Regions from separate parts of the Pseudomonas sp. HY13-MNA-CIBAN-0226 genome, predicted to be linked through region 1. Evidence: predicted binding sites of a transcription regulator. Region 1 holds the regulator's gene; each other region holds the start of a gene.

What was found. Region 1 encodes sigma-54, which starts transcription at its own class of promoters, with help from an activator protein. Its sites were predicted from a motif close to ANTGGCATNNANNTTGCTNT; they were not measured.
Region 2: the regulator sigma-54 is predicted to act here: its motif matches at 2,705-2,724, upstream of flgB (flagellar basal body rod protein FlgB).
Region 3: the regulator sigma-54 is predicted to act here: its motif matches at 3,503-3,522, upstream of AAEZ05_RS19805 (pilin).

Annotation. Positions count from the first base shown of each region.
Region 1 is NZ_JBEOPS010000006.1:94,684-100,657, forward strand. It holds gene lptC (LPS export ABC transporter periplasmic protein LptC) at 1-428, shown strand, start outside; gene lptA (lipopolysaccharide transport periplasmic protein LptA) at 415-963, shown strand; gene lptB (LPS export ABC transporter ATP-binding protein) at 963-1,688, shown strand; gene AAEZ05_RS08450 (RNA polymerase factor sigma-54) at 1,900-3,393, shown strand; gene hpf (ribosome hibernation-promoting factor, HPF/YfiA family) at 3,468-3,776, shown strand; gene ptsN (PTS IIA-like nitrogen regulatory protein PtsN) at 3,789-4,253, shown strand; gene rapZ (RNase adapter RapZ) at 4,256-5,113, shown strand; gene AAEZ05_RS08470 (HPr family phosphocarrier protein) at 5,129-5,404, shown strand; gene AAEZ05_RS08475 (ZIP family metal transporter) at 5,485-5,974, opposite strand, start outside.
Region 2 is NZ_JBEOPS010000005.1:7,122-13,095, reverse strand. It holds gene flgE (flagellar hook protein FlgE) at 1-1,036, opposite strand, end outside; gene flgD (flagellar hook assembly protein FlgD) at 1,068-1,793, opposite strand; gene flgC (flagellar basal body rod protein FlgC) at 1,809-2,252, opposite strand; gene flgB (flagellar basal body rod protein FlgB) at 2,256-2,663, opposite strand; gene AAEZ05_RS06715 (hypothetical protein) at 2,833-3,021, opposite strand; gene cheR (protein-glutamate O-methyltransferase CheR) at 3,072-3,899, opposite strand; gene AAEZ05_RS06705 (chemotaxis protein CheV) at 3,946-4,878, opposite strand; gene flgA (flagellar basal body P-ring formation chaperone FlgA) at 4,963-5,724, shown strand; gene flgM (flagellar biosynthesis anti-sigma factor FlgM) at 5,902-5,974, shown strand, end outside.
Region 3 is NZ_JBEOPS010000018.1:39,333-45,306, reverse strand. It holds gene AAEZ05_RS19820 (prepilin peptidase) at 1-423, opposite strand, end outside; gene AAEZ05_RS19815 (type II secretion system F family protein) at 425-1,642, opposite strand; gene pilB (type IV-A pilus assembly ATPase PilB) at 1,645-3,342, opposite strand; gene AAEZ05_RS19805 (pilin) at 3,568-3,987, shown strand; gene AAEZ05_RS19800 (BON domain-containing protein) at 4,309-4,665, shown strand; gene AAEZ05_RS19795 (DUF2845 domain-containing protein) at 4,923-5,219, opposite strand; gene AAEZ05_RS19790 (DUF748 domain-containing protein) at 5,219-5,974, opposite strand, start outside.

The sequences.
Region 1 (5,974 bases):
CCCTGAACGCCCACAGCGTGCAGTTCCTGCCCGATGGCAAGCTGCAGTACGAGATGACGTCGGACAAGGTCGAACACCTTAAAGCCACTGAAGTGACGCTGCTGACCAACCCGGACCTGAACATGTTCCGCGGCACCGAGTTTCCCTGGCATGTACAGAGCGAACGCGGTGAAGTGAATCCGGATGGTACGGAAGTGGAACTGATCGACTCGGTGCGTATCACACGTTTCGACGAGAAAAACCGCAAGACGCTGATTACCACCACCCGTATGACCGTGTTCCCGAAGCAGCAATATGCGCAGACGGAGCAACCCGTTAGAATCGACGGCGCCGGTGGCGTGTCGACTGGCACGGGAATGAAAGCGTATTTGAAAGAAAGCAGGATACACCTGCTATCGAACGTAAGAGGACAGTATGAGGCTCGTTAAAACCCTCCCTATTTTGCTCAGCCTGGGCGCAGCACTGGGAAGCGTGAGCGCCTGGGCTCTGCCGAACGATCAAGAGCAGCCTATCCGCATTCAGGCCGACGACGCCCAACTGGACGACAAGAACGGCATCGCCACCTACAAAGGCGACGTCATCATCACCCAGGGCTCCATGAAGGTGACCGGTAACACCGTGACCATCACTCGCACCCCGGCAGGCGACATCGACGTGGTGACTTCCGTGGGCAACCTGGCTTACTTCGAGCAATTGCAGACCCAGGGCGACGCCAAGCCTGTCCAGGGCTATGGCGTCACGATCCAGTATCACGCCTCGCAGAACCGCGTCGTGCTGATCGATCGAGCCAAGGTCATCGACAAGGACAACAACGTCACCCAGGGCGAGAAAATCGTCTACGACACCGTGAAGAAGCTGGCAAGCGCCGGTCGCGCCACGGGCAACAAGGTGACCGAGTCGCGCCCGCGAATCGACATGGTTATCCAGCCTAAAAAGAAAACCGACGAGCAGAAGGCCCAGTAATGGCAACTCTGAAAGCTCAGCATCTGGCCAAGAGTTACAAGAGCCGCCAGGTCGTGCGTGACGTCAGCCTGTCCATCGACAGCGGTCAGATCGTCGGGCTTCTTGGCCCCAACGGCGCCGGCAAGACCACTTGCTTCTACATGATCGTCGGCCTGGTGCAGGCTGATCAGGGCCGCGTGCTGATCGACGACCTGGATGTCAGTCACCAGCCCATGCACGGCCGCGCCAAGGCAGGTATTGGCTATCTTCCGCAAGAAGCGTCGATCTTCCGCAAACTGTCGGTGGCCGATAACATCATGGCCATCCTCGAGACCCGCAAGGAACTCGACAAGGCCGGGCGCCGCAAGGAGCTGGAGAGCCTGCTGCAGGAATTCCACATCAGCCACATCCGCGACAACCTCGGCATGAGCCTGTCGGGCGGCGAGCGACGCCGTGTGGAAATTGCCCGGGCGCTGGCCACCAACCCGAAGTTCATCCTCCTCGATGAACCTTTCGCCGGCGTGGACCCGATCTCGGTTGGCGATATCAAGCAGATTATCCATCACCTGAAGGCCAAGGGCATTGGTGTACTCATCACCGACCACAACGTCCGCGAAACCCTGGATATCTGCGAAACAGCCTACATCGTCAACGATGGCCAGCTGATTGCCGAGGGCGACTCCGCGACCATCCTGGCCAACGACCTGGTCAAGGAAGTGTATCTGGGCCATGAGTTCCGCCTGTAAGCGCTGAGGTGCCTGCCCAGTCGCGCGAGCGCTGAGGTGCCTGCCCAGTCGCGCGAGCGCTTGTCACTTTGAAAAATCAATACTTTTTTATTGTTACAGCGCTCTAGGCAAACACTGCAAAATCGGGCATATAATTTGCTTACGTTTGGCGCTTCGGCGCCCTGTAGTGGATGGCGCATGCGCGCCGGCGAATAAGGTTTAAGCCCCTGCCATGAAACCATCGCTAGTCTTGAGAATGGGCCAGCAGCTGACGATGACACCTCAGCTGCAACAGGCCATCCGCCTGCTCCAATTGTCGACCCTGGACCTGCAGCAGGAAATCCAGGAGGCGCTGGAGTCCAACCCGATGCTCGAACGCCAGGAAGACGGCGACGACTTCGACAACGCCGATCCCTTGGCCGACAAAGCCGAGCAGCAGCCCAACGCCGATGTTTCGGAGCCCTCCTATCAGGAGACCGCGCCAACGGTCGACAACCTTGAGGAAGGCGACTGGAACGAGCGCATTCCCAACGAGCTGCCGGTCGATACTGCATGGGAAGACGTCTACCAGACCAGCGCCAGCAGCCTGCCCAGCAACGATGATGACGAGTGGGACTTCACCACCCGCACGTCGGCCGGTGAAAGCCTGCAAAGCCACCTGCTGTGGCAGCTCAACCTCGCCCCGATGTCCGACACTGACCGCCTGATCGCCGTCACCCTGATCGACTGCATCAACAATCAGGGCTACCTGGACGAAACCCTCGAGGAAATTCTCGAAGCCTTCGACCCGGAACTGGACATCGAGCTGGACGAAATCGAAGCCGTCCTGCACCGCATCCAGCAATTCGAACCGGCCGGTATCGCTGCCCGAAACCTCGGCGAATGCCTGTTGCTGCAATTGCGCCAGTTGCCCGCCAAGACCCTCTGGCTCGCAGAAGCCAAGCGCCTGGTCACGGACTACATCGACCTGCTGGGCAGCCGCGACTACAGCCAGCTGATGCGCCGCATGAAGCTCAAGGAAGATGAACTGCGCCAGGTGATCGAACTGGTGCAGAGCCTCAACCCGCGACCCGGCTCGCAGATCGAGTCCAGCGAGGCCGAATACGTGGTCCCGGACGTGATCGTGCGCAAGGACAACGAGCGCTGGCTGGTGGAACTCAACCAGGAGTCGGTGCCCAAATTGCGGGTCAACGCCCAGTACGCCGGGTTTGTGCGTCGCGCTGACACCAGCGCGGACAACACCTTCATGCGCAATCAGTTGCAGGAAGCCCGCTGGTTCATCAAGAGCCTGCAGAGCCGCAACGAAACCCTGATGAAAGTTGCCACCCAGATCGTCGAGCATCAACGGGGTTTTCTGGAGTACGGCGACGAAGCCATGAAGCCGCTGGTACTGCATGACATCGCCGAAGCCGTCGGCATGCACGAATCGACGATTTCCCGGGTGACCACGCAAAAATTCATGCATACCCCACGGGGTATTTATGAACTGAAATACTTTTTCTCAAGTCACGTCAGCACCTCGGAAGGCGGTGAATGCTCGTCCACGGCGATCCGCGCGATCATCAAAAAACTGGTTGCAGCGGAAAATCAGAAAAAGCCGTTGAGTGACAGCAAGATCGCTGGTTTACTGGAGGCACAAGGCATTCAGGTGGCTCGCCGCACCGTCGCCAAGTACCGCGAATCCCTTGGGATCGCGCCTTCGAGCGAACGCAAGCGGTTGATGTAAAGCCACGCCACAGCGTTCCAGTGGTAGACCATCGGGTCTACCGCTTTATGCACTGGCAACGAAGGAGAAGCTGTATGCAAGTCAACATCAGTGGACACCAACTGGAAGTGACCGAACCCCTGCGCACCTACATCGGCGAAAAACTCGCCCGATTGGAAAGGCATTTCGACAAGATAACCAACGTGCAAGTCACGATGACCGTCGAGAAGCTGCTGCAGAAAATCGAAGCCACGCTGCATATCCCCGGCGGAGAAGTGGTCGCCAATGCCGAGCATACGGACATGTATGCCGCCATCGACCTGCTGACCGACAAGCTGGATCGCCAACTCAAAAAGCATAAGGAAAAGACCCAGAGCCTCCTCCAGGGCGCAACCGGTCGTTAACACTCCCAACTCATGATCCGACTTGAAAGCATCCTGACCCCCGGCCGTTCCCTCGTGAACGTGCCGGGCGGCAGTAAAAAGAAAGCCCTCGAACAAATTGCCAACCTAATCCATCGCGAAGTGCCGGATATGGAGATGCAAGATGTCTTTGAGGCCCTGATCGCCCGTGAAAAACTCGGCTCGACCGGTTTTGGCAACGGCATCGCCATCCCCCACTGTCGCCTCAAGGGCTGTACCTCGCCGGTCAGCGCCCTGATGCACCTCGACGCCCCTATTGATTTCGACGCCATCGACGGTGCTCCGGTTGACCTGCTGTTCGTGTTGCTGGTCCCGGAAGCCGCCACCGATGCGCACCTGGAGCTTTTGCGCCAGATTGCCAGCATGCTTGATCGCAAGGAAGTGCGCGAAAAATTGCGCAGCGCCCCGAGCAATGAAGCCTTGTACCAGGTTGTCCTGGACGAGCAGAACGGTCATTAATCATGCGCTTGATCATTGTCAGCGGCCGCTCCGGCTCAGGTAAAAGTACCGCGCTCGATGTCCTTGAAGACAGCGGGTACTACTGCATCGACAACTTGCCCGCCGGGCTTTTGCCCGAGCTGGCCGAACGAGCACTGATCCACACCGAGCTCGCGCAACCGCTGGTGGCCGTGTCGATTGACGCGCGCAACCTGCCAAGCCACCTGTCCCGTTTTCCGGAATTGCTGGAGGAAGTGCGCAGCCGTCACATCAAGTGTGACGTGCTGTACCTGGACGCCGACGAAGAAACCCTGCTCAAGCGGTTTTCCGAAACCCGTCGCCGCCATCCGCTGAGCAATGCCAATCGCTCGCTCGCCGAGGCAATTCAGGACGAGTCCAATCTGCTGGGTCCGATTGCCGACCTGGCTGACCTCAAGGTCAACACCACCAACCTGAACCTGTACCAGTTGCGCGATACCATCAAGCTGCGGCTGTTGAACCAGCCTGAGCCTGGCACCGCGTTCCTGGTGGAGTCTTTCGGCTTCAAGCGGGGCATGCCTGTGGATGCCGACCTGGTGTTCGACGTGCGCTGCCTGCCCAACCCTTATTGGAAACCAGAGTTGCGCGAGCAATCCGGGCTCGATCAACCGGTAGCCGACTACCTGGCCGCGCAACCGGACGTCGAGGAAATGTTCCAGGACATCTCCACCTACCTGCTCAAATGGCTTCCACGCTTTGCTGCCAGCAACCGCGCGTATGTCACCATAGCCATTGGCTGCACCGGCGGGCATCACCGCTCCGTCTACCTGACCGAACGTCTGGGCCAGGTTCTGCAACAATCCCTGAAGAACGTCCAGGTCCGCCACCGCGACCTCAGCTAAAGGATTCACATCGCGATGCCTGCTCTGGAAATTGAAATCATCAACAAGCTGGGCCTGCATGCCCGCGCGTCGGCGAAATTTGTCGGGGTCGCAGGAAAGTTCAAGGATTGCACCATCAGGGTAGGACGAACGCCGGAAACCACGGTGGACGGCAAGAGCATCATGGCAATGATGATGCTGGCGGCTGGCAAGGGCACCAAGATCCATTTGAGTACCGAAGGCGAAGAGGCGGACGAAGCGCTGGATGCGCTGGTAGCGTTGATCAACAACTACTTCGACGAAGGCGAGTAAAGAACAAGGTCAAGATCAAAAGATCGCAGCCTGCGGCAGCGCCTGCAGGGGTACACGAACCCTGTGCGATCTTTTGATTTTCAAGCCAGCGCCGTATCCATCACCATCATCAAGCAAAACCCAATCAGCAACCCCAGGCTCGCCAGCTTGTCGTGACCGTGACGTCGCGACTCGGGGATCACTTCGTGCGTAACCACCAGCAACATGGCCCCGGCCGCCAGTGCCAGCCCAAGCGGCAATAGCAGTTCGGCCAAGCTCACCAGCCACGCACACAGCAGCGCAAAAACCGGCTCGACCAACCCTGAAGCGGCACCGATCAGGAATGCCCTGACCCTCGACATCCCCGCCCCCGCCAACACCAGCGCAATCACCAGCCCTTCCGGCACATCCTGCAGCGCAATACCCATCGCCAGGCTATCGGCATCAGGCATGCCGCCCCCGGCTGACACGCCGACCGCCATGCCTTCGGGAATGTTGTGGGCAATGATGGCAAACACGAACAGCCAGATCCTCGGCGCAATCGCCGGCCCTTCCTGCGCGCCTGCCAGCATTTCCGGGCAGGCCCCGGAG
Region 2 (5,974 bases), on a different contig from region 1:
TCTGGTAGTTGCTGAAGTTGGCCAGCAATACGCCGCTGCCGTCGATGGTCAGGTTGGTGATCTGGCCGGTGGCATAACCGTTCTGCACTGGAATTGAACGCGCAGTGTCGGCGTTGTACTGCGTGGTATTGCCCATGGCGATAGTCATGCCATCAGGGTTGGCGGCTGCGCCGTTGGCCGTCCAGACGCCGTCGGTGACGGTGCCCGGCACCCAGTTGGTCACCTTCAGATCATTGCCGAGGGTCGAGGTTGGCGGTGTGGTCGGCGGAGTCACGGGCGTGCTGATTTGGGTCAGCTTGCCGGCAGAGTCGAAACTCAGCGTCGAGGGCTGCGGAGTGGACAGGCTGCCGTCCATGTTGCGGCCATCGATCAGGGTGTAGTTGTCCCACGTGTTCGGACCGGTCTTGACCATGAATTGCTCCATGACGTGGGAATTGCCCTGGCTGTCGTAAATCGGCGTGTTGAATTTCTTGCTGTAGGTTTCGGCCTTGGTCGGGTCGAACTTGTTCGTGGCAATCGTTTGGTCGATCACCTTGTCCGTGGAGTTCAGGTTGATCGTGGACGAGATCGCGTCGGTGGTCTTCGGCGCCAGGTTGGACGTGTCGATGCGCAGATCAGTCAACATACCGTTCTGGATCTTGCCATTGGCATCCACGCCATAGCCCTGCAGGCGCGCAGTGCCGTCGGTGTTGGTAACGTAGCCTTCGCTGTCGACCTTGAACGTGCCGGCGCGGGTGTAGGACAGCGAACCGCTGTCGTTCAACACGAAGAAACCGGAGCCGTTGATGCCCATGTCCAGCACGTTGCCGGTGTTGGTGATATCACCCTGGGTGAATTGCTGCGACACGTTGGCCAGGCGTACACCGCTGCCTACGGTCTTGCTTCCGGAACCCAGCTTGCTCGCCGAGTAGACATCTTCGAATTCCGCACGGGACGACTTGAAACCTGTGGTCGCGACGTTGGCGATGTTGTTGCCGGTGACGTCCAGTTGTTTGTTGGCTGCAAAGAGACCGCTAAGGCCGATATTGAAAGACATGGTTCACTCCTTTATGCCGGGTTAGTCGGCTTTACATACCAATAGTTTGTACTTTGGACAGGGCGATGCTGCCCAGGCCCGCCAGGTTGAGCATCAACTCGCCACCGGTCTGGCTGATGGTCACGCTGTTGACGGTGGCCGGCAGGTTGGTGACCAGGGAAACCGCCTGACTGTCGATGGTGGCTGATGCTGCAAAAGTGTAAGTACCCGATTCGACCGTCTTGCCGGCGTTGTCCTTGCCGTCCCAGATGAAGCTCGCGTTGCCGGCTACCTGGCTGCCCATGTCGATGGTGCGCACGACCGTGCCGTCCTTATCGGTAATCTTCAGCGTGGCGGCCGGCACGGACGTCGGAATGGCCACGGTGCCCGTCATGCTCTTGGAGGTATCAACCACGGCCTTGTCGCCCGGGGCAATCACCGAACGACCCACCAGCGACGAGGCCTGCAGCGCCTGGGACGAGTTGTAGTTGCCGGCAATGCCACTCACGGTGTCGTTAAGCGTAGTGATGCCTTCCAGGCTGCTAAACTGCGCCAACTGAGCGACGAACTCGCCGTTGTCCTGAGGCTCGAGCGGGTTCTGGTTCTTCAGCTGGGTGACCAGCAATTGCAGGAACGCATCTTTGCCCAGGGCCTTCTTGCCGGCGGCACTGCCGGTGGCCGAAGCCAGGCCATCACTGGTGGTGGAGGTGTTCTTGACGGAGGAGTTGGCCAGTATGTCGTTGAGGCTCAAGCTGCTTGTCGTATCGGTAACACTCATCTGAGTTGCCCCTTATCACTGACCGAGCGTCAGGACCTTCTGCATCATGGTTTTGGCGGTGTTCATCATTTCGGCGTTGGTCTGGAACGAACGACTCGCGGAAATCATGTCGGCCATTTCCTCCACCACGTTGACGTTCGGGTAGTAGACGTAGCCCTTGGCGTCAGCAGACGGATGGTTGGGTTCGTAGCGGGCTTCCAGATTGCTCTGGTCCTCGACCACGCCCAGCACCTGCACGCCCTGACCGGCCCCGTCCTGGTTCTGGAACAATGAATCGCTGCCGCCGCTCTGCGCACCCTGGAACATGGTGGCGAATACCGGGTGCCGTGCGCGGTAGGTCTGGTCCAGGCTGGACGACACGGTCTCGGCGTTGGCGATGTTACTGGCGACGGTGTTCAGGCGAGTGGTCTGGGCACTCATGCCGCTACCGGCAATGTTGAAAACACTGGACAGGGACATGATTTATTCTCCTCGCAAGGCTGAAATCAGCCCTTTGAATTTGCTATTGAGCAGGGTGAAACTGGCCTGGAAGTTGACCGAGTTCTGCGCGTAGTTCGACTGTTCGAGCTGGGCGTCCACGGTGTTCTGGTCAATCGATGGCTGCATCGGCGTGCGGTACAACAGCGACTCGTCGCCGCTGCCCAGGCCTTGGGCCTCGATATGCCGGCTGTTGGTCATGTTCAGCGCAAATCCGCCGCCCTTGGTTTTCTCGCTCTGCTCGGCGAGCACTTTGGAGAAGTCCAGGTCCCGCGCCTTGTAGTTCGGGGTGTCGGCGTTGGCGATGTTGTTGGCCAGGACTTCGGCACGCTGGGCGCGGAAGTTCAACGCCTGTTCGTGGATACCGAGCGCTTTATCGAAGCTGATGCTCATGTCGGGAAACCTTCGGGTGACCGGATTTTCGTAGGATGGACATAGCAAGCTGCGTGCCAATTGAAAAAACCCCGTAAACCGGGGCTTTGCGGGCACGGGCCCCTGTGGCAACGACAGAAAAGCGGCAACGGGTTTCCGCTGCCTGCCGCTTTTCTGCCGCTTGTTCCAGTTAGACATCTCCTGTAGGAGCTGCCGAAGGCTGCGATCTTTTGATCTTGATCTGAAAAAACAGGATCAAAAGATCGCAGCCTTCGGCAGCTCCTACGGGATGCAAAGCGGTCTTTTGATCTCGCTCTAAAAACAGGATCAAAAGATCGCAGCCTTCGGCAGCTCCTACGTGATGCAAAGCGGCAGGCATAAAAAAAGGGAGTCCTTGGGGACTCCCTTTTTTATGCCTGCCGCTTTGCATCACTTCGCCTGGTAAATAATCCCCGGGCTGCACTGAACCATCTGGTAGTGATCCGGCAAACCATTGAGTGCCTCGGAAGCGCCCAGGAACAAATACCCACCCGGTTTCAACGTACTGTGGATCCGCAGCAGAATGTCCTTCTTCACCTCAGCGGAAAAGTAGATCAGCACATTGCGACAGAACACGATGTCGAACTTGCCCAGCGCCGCGTAGCTGTCCAGCAGGTTGAACGAGCGAAACTCCACGCGGCTTTTGATCGGCGCCTTGATGGCCCAGCGCCCCGGCCCTTTCGGGTCGAAATAGCGCTGCAAACGTTCCGGCGACAGGCCGCGACCGATGGCCAGGCTGTCGTATTCGCCCGTCTTGCAGTTGGTCAGCATGGTGCCGGAAAGGTCGGTGGCAACGATCTGCACCCCCATCTTCAACTGACCCAGGTTGACCCGCTCGAACTCATCGATCGACATCGACAACGAGTACGGTTCCTGCCCCGACGAACAGGCAGCCGACCAGATCCGCAGGCGCTGACCAGGAGCGGCCTTGATCGCTTCCGGCAGCACCTTGTTCTTCAGCACTTCAAACGGATAAGTGTCACGAAACCACAAGGTTTCGTTGGTCGTCATGGCATCGACCACCATCTCGCGCAGACCACTGCGCGGTTGGGTCTGGATGCGCTGGACCAGCTCCCCCAGGGACTTGATGCCTTGCTGCTCCATCAGTTTGTTGAGGCGGCTGGACACCAGGTATTGCTTGTTTTCACCGAGCAAAATGCCACAGGCTTTTTCCAGGAATACCCGGAACTGTTCGAAATCCAAATTACCCGTAGACAATGGTGCCGCCTCTTAACTCGTATTGATCGCCTGGAGCAAAAGGCCCCTAGCTGATATCTGCTGCTTTGATCCGGTCGACTACCCGGGATGCCAGGTCATCAGGACGGAATTTGGCCAGGAAGTCATCGGCACCGACTTTCTTGACCATCGCCTGATTGAACACACCCGACAACGAAGTATGCAGGATGATATGAAGCTTTTGCATGCGTGGGTCGCTGCGGATCTCGGCGGTCAGGGTATAGCCGTCCATTTCCGGCATCTCGATGTCGGAAATCATCATCAGAAACTCTTCTTCCGGCTTCTTCCCTTCGTCCACCAGCTTGCGCAGGTAATCCAGGGCCTGCCGACCGTCGTTCAACGCCACGACTTCCACACCGACCGTCTGTAGACAACGCGATACCTGCTTGCGTGCCACGGACGAGTCATCAACCGTCAGCACCCGCAAAGACAGGGCCTTGTGCTGGGTCTCGACGTCCACCACACCAACGGAAATCGCTTCCGGCGTGGGTGCCACTTCCGCCAGCACTTTCTCCACGTCGATGATTTCGACCAACTGATTGTCGACCCGGGTCACAGCCGTCAGGTAATGATCGCGGCCGGTGCCCTTGGGTGGCGGATGGATCTCCTCCCAGTTCATGTTGACGATTCGCTCCACCGAGCGCACCAGGAACCCCTGGGTCTTGGTGTTGTACTCCGTGATGATCACGAAGGGATTGCTTTGATCCAGCAACCGACCGGCACCGGTCGCCATCGCCAAATCGAGAATCGGAATGGTTGCCCCCCGAATACTCGCTACACCGCACACGACAGGATTGGATTTGGGCATCACGGTCAGCTTGGGGCATTGCAGCACCTCACGAACCTTGAATACGTTGATCCCATAGAGCTGCTGGCCGTCGAGACGGAACAACAACAGCTCCAGGCGATTCTGCCCTACCAGTTGCGTGCGCTGGTTTACCGAATCCATTACACCAGCCATGCCCAGACCCCCTAACACCAACGCTTAAGTGTGTTGCGACGCACATTCATTGCTAAACGGCACGGCGCTTGCTTTTTAACTCTTATGAGCACAGAACCGACATTTTTCCGACGCCTGACCGCACATTTGCACACATTGCTGTGCGCGACGGCGGCTGCCTGCCTGTTTAACGCTGGCAGCCCTGCCCTTGCCGACTCGGTTACCTTGCCTGACATGCTTATCGGCGTGACCCAGGGTTTTCTTGAATTCACCGTAGAAGACTATTTGGCGACCAGTCAGACCGAGGGTCGATATGAAATCGAAGTCAACCAACTCGACCCGCGCCTTCGCATGCCGATGTGCGACAGGGAATTGACAGCCAGCCTTGAAAGCCCGGCCAGGCCCTTGGGGCGTGTCACGGTCAAAGTTCGTTGCGAAGGCGCCTCTCCGTGGACGGTTTTCGTGCCGGCGCAGGTCCGCCTGTTTCGCGAAGTCGTCACCGCCACTCGGCCGCTGCGACGCCTCGGGGTGATCGAACCTGAAGACGTCATGTTGCGCGAGCGCGACATCAGCCTGATCAGCCAGGGCTACCTGACGTCCCTGGACCAGGCGATCGGACAGAAGTTGACCCGACCAATGGTCGCCGATCAGCTGGTCACCCTGGTGAACATCGAACAGGCGGAAGTCATCAGCAAGGGTGACCAGGTGGTGATCACCGCCCGCAGCGGCACGCTCAGCGTACGCATGCCCGGCGAGGCGCTGTCCAATGGCGGGTTGCGCGATCAGATCCGCGTGAAAAACCTCAATTCCCAGCGAGTCATCAAGGCGCAAGTGATCGCGCCCGGCCAGGTGGAAGTCGCCATGTAGAGGCCGGGCCTGGCAAGCAGCCGCTTGAAGAGATGGCGCACCCTGCGACTGTTCCCTAAACTAGGGCGTGCAGGGGCCAGCGCTGACGCGCGCAAGCTCATTGATAAATGGGCCTAAAGTTTTCTCGGGTATGGCCGAAAACATGGCAAGCGTCCAAATACCCAGAGGTTTTTTATCATGGTCATCGATTTCAACTCATCGAACAGCGCTCTGCCACTAAAGGGCAGTACACGTACCAGTGCCAGCAAGG
Region 3 (5,974 bases), on a different contig from region 1:
GCCCCAGGTCAGGAACAGCACCAGGCAGGCTGGCCAACCGAAGCCAAAGTGCCAGGCGATGAACCCTGACAGCAGGCCACAGGCCAGCTCGGTCAACGGGTAGCGCTTGCTGATCGGCGCAGCGCAGCCGGAGCAGCGGCCGCGCAAGAACACGTAACTGATGACCGGGATGTTCTCCCACGCCCGGATCGAATGGCCACAGTGGGGGCACTGGGAGTGAGGCAGCATCAGGTTGTAAGTCGGCAGTGGTGCAGGAGCGGGATGGCCGAGCATGTCTTGCGCTTGCAGGCGCCATTCACGCTCGAGCATCTTGGGCAGCCGCCAGACTAGCACATTCAGAAAACTGCCCACCAGCAAGCCAAGCACCAGGGCCAGAGCAACGAAGCCCAGTGGGTAGTGCTGCAGAATTTCATTCAAGGGCATGTCAGATCGCTGCGCCGAGTTGGAAGATAGGCAGGTACATCGCAACCACCAGGCCGCCGACGACAACCCCCAGCACCACCATGATAAACGGCTCCATCAGGCTGGTGAGGTTATCGACCATGTTGTCGACCTCGTCCTCGTAGAAGCTCGCGACTTTGTCGAGCATGTCGTCGAGGGCGCCCGACTCTTCGCCGATGGCTGCCATCTGGATGGCCATGTTGGGGAAAACCCCGGAAGTGCGCATGGCGAAGTTCAGCTGCATCCCGGTCGATACGTCCTGCTTGATCCGCAGCACCGCACGCTTGAACACGATGTTACCGGTGGCGCCGGCCACCGATTCCAGGGCCTCCACCAGCGGCACACCGGCGGCGAAGGTGGTGGAGAGGGTGCGGGCGTAGCGGGCCACGGCCGATTTATACAGCAGGGTGCCGACCAGGGGCAGCTTCAACAGCCAGACGTCGGTGCGATCACGGAATGCCTCGGAAGTCTTGAAGGCGCGGCGGACTCCGAAAAATCCTGCAATCAGGACGCCGAGCAACAGCCACCACCATTGCTGGAGGAATTCGGAGAGACCGATGACCATCACGGTAAACGCCGGCAACTCGGCGCCAAAGCCCTTGAACACCGATTCGAACTGCGGCACGACCTTGACCAGCAGAATCCCGGTCACGATGATGGCGACGAACACCACAGCCAGCGGATAGGTCATGGCCTTCTTGATCTTGGCCTTGAGGCTTTCGCTTTTTTCCTTATAGGTCGCCACCCGTTCCAGCAGGGTGTCCAGGGCGCCTGCCTGTTCGCCCGCGTCCACCAGGTTGCAGTAGAGCTCGTCAAAATACTGCGGCTTCTTACGCAGGGACGCGGCAAAGCTGTTACCCGCCGCAACCTCCTGTTTGACCTCGTCCACCAGCTTGCGCATGGCCGGGTTCTCGAAGCCCTCGCCGATGATGTCGAACGATTGCAGCAGCGGTACGCCGGCTTTCATCATCGTCGCCATCTGCCGGGTGAACAGGGAGATGTCCTGAGCCTTGATGCGTTTACCCAGGTTGAGAATCGAGATCGACTTCTTTCTTACCTTGCCCGGGTTGATGCCTTGCTTGCGCAACTGCGCCTTGACCAGTGCCGGGCTCTGACCGTTCAGTTCGCCGGTCATCTTCGTGCCTTTCCTGTCCGTGCCTTCCCAGGCGTAGACACTGAGTTTCGCTGCTTTGACCGCCATGTTCAGTCCTTGGTGACCCGGTTGATTTCTTCAAGGCTGGTAATACCTTGCATGGCCTTGTGCAGACCGGAAGTACGCAGGTCATCAAAACCGTCCTTGCGCATCTGGATATCGATTTGCAGCGAGTTGCCTTCGGCCATGATCAGATGTTGCAGCGCCGGGGTGTTTTTGACCACTTCGTAAATCCCCACCCGGCCCTTGTAGCCGCCATTGCACAGATCGCAGCCAACCGGCTCATAGATGGTGAAGGAGCCGATGCGGTCCTCGGGAAAGCCTTCCTTGATCAAGGCTTCGCGGGGAATATCAATGGGTTTCTTGCAATGGCTGCACAGTTTGCGTGCCAGGCGTTGGGCGATGATCAGGCTGACCGAGGTCGCAATATTGAAACCCTGTACGCCCATGTTCTGCAGGCGGGTAAGGGTTTCTGCCGCGCTATTGGTGTGCAGGGTCGACAACACCAGGTGTCCCGTCTGAGCCGCCTTGATGGCAATTTCTGCGGTTTCGAGGTCGCGAATCTCGCCGACCATGATCACGTCCGGGTCCTGGCGCAGGAACGAGCGCAGGGCCTGGGCGAAATCCAGGCCTTGCCGGGGATTGACGTTCACCTGGTTGATACCTTCCATGTTGATCTCCACCGGGTCCTCGGCGGTGGAGATATTGATGTCCACGGTGTTGAGGATGTTCAGGCCGGTGTAGAGCGACACGGTCTTGCCCGAGCCCGTGGGCCCGGTGACCAGGATCATGCCCTGTGGCTGCTTCAGCGCGGCCATGTACAGGTCTTTTTGTACCGGCTCGTAACCCAGAGCGTCGATGCCCATCTGGGCGCTGGAGGGATCGAGGATCCGGATCACCACCTTTTCGCCCCACAGGGTCGGCAGGGTGTTGACCCGGAAGTCGATGGACTTGCTCTTGGACAGGCGCATCTTGATCCGCCCGTCCTGGGGTTTGCGGCGCTCGGAGATGTCGAGACTGGCCATGACCTTCAGGCGTGCGGCGATACGTCCTGACAGTTGAATCGGCGGCTTGGCGACTTCGCGCAGCATGCCGTCGGTGCGCATGCGCACGCGGTAGCTCTTTTCGTAGGGCTCGAAGTGCAGGTCGGAAGAACCGCTTTTGATCGCGTCGAGCAGCATCTTGTGAACGAAGCGCACCACGGGCGCGTCATCGGCATCCTGACCGCCAACGGAGTCCTGGCTGTCATCGGCAGATTCGATGTCCAGGCCGTCGAGGTCGACGTCGGCCATGTCTTCCAGCCCGGTGGACTGGGTGTCGAAGAGCTTGTCGATAGCGTCGCTGAGCTTGTCATCCTCGACCAGGATGGCTTCGGTGGTCAGCCCGGTACTGAACTGGATGTCATTGATGACCTGGTGATTGCTGGGGTCGGACATGCCGATGAACAGCTTGTTGCCGCGTCGCCACAGAGGCAGCACATGGTGCTGACGAACCAGTTTCTCGCTGACCAGCCCTTTGGGCAGGACTTCCTTGTCGAGGGCATTGAGATCGAACAGGGCCATGCCGAAATGCTCGGAAGCGATTTCGGCGACCAGCCGACTCTTTACCAGCTTGTTCTGCACCAGGTGGTTGACCAGCGAGGTGCGGTTTCTTTGGGACTGCTGATACGCCTGTTGCGCGCTTTTTTCAGTCAACAGCTCGGCCAGGACCAATTGTTTGGCCAGGCCGCTAAGAGCGATGTCATTCATTGGGATACCGGACGCAGACAGTTCATGACTTATAGCCTAGTCAAGGGACGGAGCCAAACCATGGCTGCAGAAGTGACAAAAAATGTCAGTTAGTGCGGTTTTCCAGGGCCTAGGAAGGGCCTGACAGAATCCGGCGCCCAAGCCGGCTGGGGAGCAGGCAATTGGCATGGGCTGTGCTGGAGATAATCCAGATCATGAGATTCCGACTCATGCATGGAGTTTTCTATGAATAACCAAAAAGGTTTTACCCTGATCGAGCTGTTGATCGTGGTGGCAATCATCGGGATTCTGGCGACGTTTGCGATTCCGGCTTACTCGAAGTATCAGGCCAAGGCGAAAGTGACGGCAGGTCTGGCGGAGATTTCCGCGCTGAAGGTGCCTTTTGAGGATGCGATGAATCAAGGTACCGACATCGCTGCAACGACTGCTGCGTTCAACGCCACGACCTCAAATTGTGTAACAGCTTCGACGGGAACAGGCAGTACAGGCGTCGGTAGTATTGTGTGCACGATTGCCAATGCGCCTGCTCCTGTCGTAGGTAAAACGATCACGCTGACCCGTTCAGCTACGACTGGTTGGACTTGCGCTACCAAGGTGGAACAGCAGTACGCGCCTAAAGGCTGCACAGGTGTTGCAGATACGTAAGTCTTGATTTCATTGTCTACATAGCTCTTCGAGTACCCCGCCTTGTGACAGAGGCGGGGTATTTTTTTGGGCGTGGTCATGGTGAGTTCAAAAAAACCCCACAATTCATGGCCTTAGGCCCACGCCAAAACCCGCAACTTGCATGTCGATAAATTCCAACTCATGCAATTTGCATGATTTCGAAAATAGTACAAAATACCAAGCCATTGATATATAAGGATTTTTTGTTCGTTTCAAAGTTGGCACAGCGTTCGCAATATACCCAGTAACCCTGCTGACAAGACACGCAGCAGACTTTCCAGAAAAACAGGAGTTACTCGTATGAAGAAGTTCGCTATCACTGCCGCTGCTGCTACCGCGCTGACCCTGACCATGGCCGGTTCCGCATTTGCACAAACTACCCAGGCTACCCAAGCACCAATGGTGCTGGCGGCTGGTGAAATGACCGAAGCCAAAGAAGCTACTTCCGATACCTGGATCACCACCAAAGTCAAAGCTGACCTGGTTACCGAAAAAGGCATTCCTGGTACCGACATCAAAGTCGAGACCAACAAAGGCGTGGTATCCCTGTCGTCCACCGTTGCTGTGACTGACGCTCAGAAAGATATGGCCGTAGCTATCGCCAAGAAAATCAAAGGCGTCAAAGCGGTCTCCGCTGATGGCCTGAAAGCCGAGTAAGGCAAGGCTTCTCGCCTGGACCGGGAGAAGGCGCGACAGACGGGCCGAGCTATACGTCTGTTGCTGCTTTGGAGTTCATGCGAAAGGTCATAAGGATGTGACCATTACAGGCCCCGGCATTCGTGTCGGGGCCTGTTTTATTGTGTCGGGAGGAAAGGATTTCTATTGAGTCGGTAGGAAAAGATCGCAGCCTCGTTTCACTCGACAGCTCCTACAAAGCTCCTACACAGCTTCCTACGCCCTACGTCCTGCGCCCTCTACAGGCCGCGTTTGCTTGTGATCTGCACCAGGCGATTACCTTCAAATCGCAAGAACTGATACATCCCGCCGTTCGGCCCGTAGGTCCATTCTTCTACCTGGTACTCCTCGCGCCGGTTCACGCTGCGTTTGTAGCCCAGCGGGTCCCGGGCGACCGGCTCGCCGCATTTTTGCAGAACCTCTGCAGTGCGGTCGCCGACGCTGATCAGTTGGCTGCCGCAGCGCAGGGTGTCGGCTGCCCAGGCCTGCCCGGCGAATGCCAGCAGAGCCAGGCCAAGGACGTGTATTCGGATCATCATTCGGCATCCAGGTGCAGGGGTGTAATGACTCGGCCGTCGCTCTGCGGTTCGCCGAGCGTGGCGTCGATGAAGTACACACGGTCGTCGGCCAGTTGGCACTTTTCGACCAGGTAATCCTTGATGCTGCTGGCGCGATCCTGACCAAGCTGACGCAACAGCACTTCGTTGGAACTCCAGAACCTGATCACGGCCTCGCGCATCTTCGCAGTGCGCTCTTCCTTGCCCAGGTCTTTCCATTCGGCAGGCGGCTGGGTCTTCAGGCGAGTGCGGTAGATGCCTTCCAGCAACGGACCTTTCTCGCTGTCCGGTACCTGCAGCAACCCGGCGTTGGCCGGTACTTTGTCGCCGCGACGCTGGAGCATCTTGTAGTAGTTGTACTGGTATTCCCGCTCAAGCCGTTGCTCGGCGATCAGTGGGCCGTCGCTGCTGGCGGCCGCAGTGCCTTCAATTTCCAGACGTAGCGCCGGGCGTTCCTTGAGGGCTTGCGAGAGCTTGACCAGGGCGGCCTCGGCGTCCTTGCTCAGCTCACTGGAACCTGGGGCAAAGGAGACGGTGCCCAGGTCCTGGGAACCGCCACCGCTGACCAGGCCGCCGATCAGCTTGAATGGCGCGGCAGCGGCTTTCACGATCAGGTTGCGCAGGGTTTGCCAGACAATAGGCATGACGCTGAATTGCGGATTGTTCAAATCGCCGGTCACCGGCAGCTCGATGGAAATCTTGCCGTCGACATCCTTGAGCAGGGCGATCGCCAG